2 regions of the Paenibacillus sp. FSL R7-0216 genome follow, and region 2 is predicted to be linked to the other one. Evidence: a T-box and tRNA genes for the amino acid it is inferred to sense, from the RefSeq annotation. Region 2 holds a T-box; the other holds one or more tRNA genes.
The links. A T-box is a leader RNA that pairs with one kind of tRNA and senses whether it is charged. The one in region 2 lies ahead of leuS (leucine--tRNA ligase), so its partner is inferred to be a tRNA-Leu.
Positions count from the first base shown of each region.

Region 1 (2,377 bases), 650 kb from region 2:
TAACGGACGATACTTCGTTTATCGCTTTGTTCCGCCTGCAGGCACCCAGGAGCTAACGGCCTCCGTCAACATGTGGAACCAGTACAAAGTTTCTGCCGGCAGCATTCAACCCCCTTCCTCCGAGCAGAAAGAACCGTACGGTTATCTCCGCGATTATGCGGTCGCCAACAAAGCCATGGTGTTCTGGCTGGAAGTGAATGATCCGGAGCAAAGAGCTTTGTTCGAGAAAATCATGGCTGACGTCGAGCCGGGTACGCCTTACCTCGGATGGTTCAGCAACGACGTAGCAGGTGAGTTCAGCTCCGTGGAAGTCACCTCCAACCATGGCGTCTACGTCTTGGCTGCCGACTGGTTTAGCAACTTGACCGTTTTCTCCAGTACCCAAGCGAAGCAGGTCAAGACCAAAGCACCCGCTGCGCCTCCATTAGAGAACAAAATCTATGTCACGTACACTTTCAGCGAAGGCGATAACTTCCAATATAATCAGCATCGCATGCGGATTTTGTGGGATGACCCCGCCCGCGGTCAGGTGCCGATCAACTGGACGTCCAGCCCGCTGTTGTACGATGCCGCACCGGCCATGCTTAATTATTTCCGGCAGACGGCAACTGCTAACGATCTGATTATCGCCGGACCGTCCGGCGCCGGCTATTTCTACCCTGAGGCTTGGCCAGAAGCCTCATTTGCGGACTATCTCAAGAAATCTTATAAATACTTGCAAAAGAGTGGAATGAATCTCACGTATGTACTGAATCGAATCGACGGGGAAAATGTACCGCTTGGCTCAGCTTATGCGGAAGCTTATGAGCGTTATTACAAAGCGCCTGGACTGTTCCTCAGCTGGGAGGACCGCCACGGGGTGGAGATCGTAAATGATTCTCTGCCGGTATCAACGATTCAGGGCATCAGTACCGTTCAGGACGGTTTACGCATCCTCGAGGAAGCCAAAGCCAACTGGGATGGCCAATCCCCCTTGTTCGTCTCACTGGGCTTGCTAGCGTGGAGCTTGACGCCGTCAGATGTTGCCACGATGAGCGAAGCACTTGGATCGGAGTTTGAAGTCGTACGTGGCGATCATTACTTCTCTCTTATCCGCGAGGCCAACGGATTATCTGTGAAGCCACATTCTTTAGATACTAACGAGGATCTTCAGGAAAACCAGTAACGCAACGCTTTTACCAAACTTCATTGAATCGACCTAATAAATAAAAACAAAAAGCCTCAAGGACGTTCGTCCTTGAGGCCTTTTATTGTAATAGTGATGCCGGTGAAGGGACTCGAACCCCCACGGTTTCCCTCACGATTTTGAGTCGCGCGCGTCTGCCAATTCCGCCACACCGGCATATATAAAATTGTTCAAAAGTGCGGAAGACCAGACTTGAACTGGTACGGTAGTCACCTACCGCAGGATTTTAAGTCCTGTGCGTCTGCCGATTCCGCCACTCCCGCGAAACATGAATGGAGGCGCCACCCAGACTCGAACTGGGGATAAAGCTTTTGCAGAGCTGTGCCTTACCACTTGGCTATGGCGCCAAATATAAAAATGGAGCGGACGACGGGAATCGAACCCGCGACCCTCGCCTTGGCAAGGCGATGCTCTACCGCTGAGCCACGTCCGCTTATACTGGGGATATAGGATTCGAACCTATGCATGACGGAGTCAAAGTCCGTTGCCTTACCGCTTGGCTAATCCCCACTATATTTGATTGTTAAAGTAAATGGGGCGATCGATGGGACTTGAACCCACGAATGCCGGAGCCACAATCCGGTGCGTTAACCCCTTCGCCACGACCGCCATAATATGAAATTCACTACTTCTAAAAAATGTGGCAGGGGCAGCAGGAATTGAACCCACACCAAAGGTTTTGGAGACCTTTGTTCTACCTTTAAACTATGCCCCTATAAAACTGGTGGAGGCTGATGGATTCGAACCACCGAACTCGTCAGAGAACAGATTTACAGTCTGCTGCGTTTGGCCACTTCGCTAAGCCTCCACGTGGTGCCGGCGAGAGGACTTGAACCCCCAACCTACTGATTACAAGTCAGTTGCTCTACCAGTTGAGCTACACCGGCTCTTCAACGAAAAGTTGAATGGTGGCTCGGGACGGAATCGAACCGCCGACACGAGGATTTTCAGTCCTCTGCTCTACCGACTGAGCTACCGAGCCTTACATATAAAGTTAAATGGCGGAGCCGACGGGATTCGAACCCGCGGTCTCCTGCGTGACAGGCAGGCATGTTAGGCCTCTACACCACGGCTCCACACTTGGATGATGCCATCCTCTTGCGAGGATAATTGCGGGGGCAGGATTTGAACCTGCGGCCTTCGGGTTATGAGCCCGACGAGCTACCGGGCTGCTCCACCCCGCGTCAGTAA
Region 1 is NZ_CP150222.1:4,205,078-4,207,454, forward strand. It holds gene MKZ15_RS19300 (GxGYxYP domain-containing protein) at 1-1,165, shown strand, start outside; tRNA gene MKZ15_RS19305 (tRNA-Leu) at 1,263-1,342, opposite strand; tRNA gene MKZ15_RS19310 (tRNA-Leu) at 1,364-1,449, opposite strand; tRNA gene MKZ15_RS19315 (tRNA-Cys) at 1,460-1,533, opposite strand; tRNA gene MKZ15_RS19320 (tRNA-Gly) at 1,545-1,619, opposite strand; tRNA gene MKZ15_RS19325 (tRNA-Gln) at 1,625-1,696, opposite strand; tRNA gene MKZ15_RS19330 (tRNA-His) at 1,720-1,795, opposite strand; tRNA gene MKZ15_RS19335 (tRNA-Trp) at 1,828-1,901, opposite strand; tRNA gene MKZ15_RS19340 (tRNA-Tyr) at 1,909-1,994, opposite strand; tRNA gene MKZ15_RS19345 (tRNA-Thr) at 1,998-2,073, opposite strand; tRNA gene MKZ15_RS19350 (tRNA-Phe) at 2,093-2,168, opposite strand; tRNA gene MKZ15_RS19355 (tRNA-Asp) at 2,186-2,262, opposite strand; tRNA gene MKZ15_RS19360 (tRNA-Met) at 2,297-2,370, opposite strand.
Region 1: it has a tRNA-Leu gene. The T-box ahead of leuS (leucine--tRNA ligase) is inferred to sense a tRNA for this amino acid. The anticodon was not compared.

Region 2 (2,377 bases):
CTTCCTCTTTCCCCAGCCCGTTCAGGAAGCCGGAGTTCACATGTTCTCCTTCTCCCGTATAAGCTTCCTTCGCCAGATCGCCGCCCGCGACCACCTCAATGATCGGCAGATCAAATTGCTTGGCGAATTCGTAATCGCGCTCGTCATGCCCCGGTACTGCCATGATGGCACCCGTACCGTAACCTGCGAGCACGTAGTCGGCAATCCAGATCGGCAGCTTCGCGCCGTTCGCCGGATTGATCGCATAAGCGCCGGTGAATACCCCAGTTTTCTCCTTCGCCAAATCGGTGCGCTCCAAGTCGCTCTTGCGCGCTGCTTGGTCTTGGTAAGCCTGCACCGCTTCGCGCTGGGCATCCGTCGTGATGGTTTGGACCAATTCATGCTCCGGCGCTAACACCGCATAGGTGGCTCCAAACAGCGTGTCCGGGCGCGTCGTGAAGACCGTCAGAGAGTCATTCCGGCCTTCAATCTCGAATACGACCTCAGCCCCTTCGGATTTCCCGATCCAGTTGCGCTGCATATCCTTGATGCTTTCCGACCAGTCCAGCTCCTCAAGGTCTTCAAGCAGCCGCTCGGCGAATTCGGTAATCTTCAGCACCCATTGGCGCATCGGTTTGCGAATAACCGGATGACCGCCGCGCTCGCTCTTGCCGTCAATGACCTCTTCGTTCGCCAAGACCGTTCCCAGTGCCGGGCACCAGTTCACCGGAACTTCGGCTACATAGGCCAACCCTTTCTTATACAGCTGGATAAAAATCCATTGCGTCCATTTGTAATAATCCGGATCGGTCGTGCTGATCTCGCGGTCCCAATCGTAGGAGAAACCCAGCGACTTGATTTGGCGCCGGAAATTGTTGATATTCTTAACCGTAATGTCCCGCGGATGCTCGCCTGTATCAAGCGCATGTTGCTCCGCCGGCAGTCCGAAGGCATCCCAGCCCATCGGATGGAGTACGTTGTAACCGCGCATCCGTTTGAAGCGGGAGACGATATCCGTGGCCGTGTAACCTTCCGGATGGCCGACGTGAAGACCGGCCCCCGATGGATAAGGGAACATGTCAAGCGCATAAAACTTCGGTTTGCCCGACTCTTCCCGCGTTTTGAAAGTGTGATGCTGATCCCAGTAAGCCTGCCATTTCGGTTCGATGGCCTGGGCTCGGTAAACGTCATGGGGCACGTTGTGGTCCGCCATAATTCAAAATCCTCCTTGAAATACCAAATTAAGATGTGGGCCAAAAGTTGACTTTTTGAACTACCTTTAACAAAAAAACCTCCCGACCCGTAGCGTATAATCGCTAGGGACGAGAGGAAGTTTCCCGTGGTACCACCCTAGTTAGCATCGGACATGCTTTGTCCTAGCTCCCTTTGGACCCTTAACGCGGGCAAAACGATGATGATTTGCGCATCATAACTCCAAGGCGAGTTCGTCTGCATTCCCCAACCGGCTTGCACCAAACGCCGGCTCTCTGGATGGCGGAATTCAAATTACTATTCCTCTTCAAAGTTCCACAATATAGAATTGGATTATCAATCATTATATAAAATAATGCCACGGATCGTCAATGTCGGAACGATTGCCCTTCGTTCGCAATTTTTTCACCCGTAACCCTCTTTACAGTTTCGCTCAAGAGAGTATAATTTATTAATGTTTCCCCCATAAAAATAAGTACTACAACTGACGAGACGTGGCTCAGCTTGGTAGAGCGCTTGCTTCGGGAGCAAGAGGTCGCAGGTTCAAATCCTGTCGTCTCGATTCTTATTTTACGGTTTTGAATCAATAGACAACACCTATTGGATATTTAATCCAGAAGGGAGTTGTTTTTTTGTTGTTAAAATTATCTTTATTAAGAACTTCATCGGTGAACCAATCGCTGCTGTTTTTTCAACACGTCTTGCCCTCTCTTCATATCAGTCTATGAAAGAGGCGGGAAGAGTGCCCTAAAGTAAGGACGGAAGCCGCGTTGTCCACGTAGCTTCCGTCCCAATCCTCCGGACGACTAACTCAAGTAACGATTTCGGATAACCCCCATGTGATGAAGCTCGTGTCCTGCAATGCCGTAAGCGAGCGCACGCGCCGTAATGCTTACGTTGTTGGCTGTGCCCTTGCGGGACCATGCCTCCGTCGGTAACCCTCGCAGCAGTGTGATCGTCGATTGCCGTACGGCCCGGTAGTCTTCGGCCAATTGCGCCGTTGTCCAGCTTCCGAAAGGAGGAATGAACAATTCCTGATCGAAACCGGGCAGCGGCGTCTGATCCCCTCTTGCAAATTGGAGCAGGCGGTAGGTCATGACGCGTTCACTGTCTGCGATGTGGCCCACGACTTCTTTCAGCATCCATTTCCCCTCCGCATACCGATAGACGCTCTGGCTTTCGGTCA
Region 2 is NZ_CP150222.1:3,554,846-3,557,222, forward strand. It holds gene leuS (leucine--tRNA ligase) at 1-1,192, opposite strand, end outside; T-box leader at 1,295-1,511, opposite strand; tRNA gene MKZ15_RS16345 (tRNA-Pro) at 1,680-1,753, shown strand; gene MKZ15_RS16350 (DinB family protein) at 1,998-2,377, opposite strand, start outside.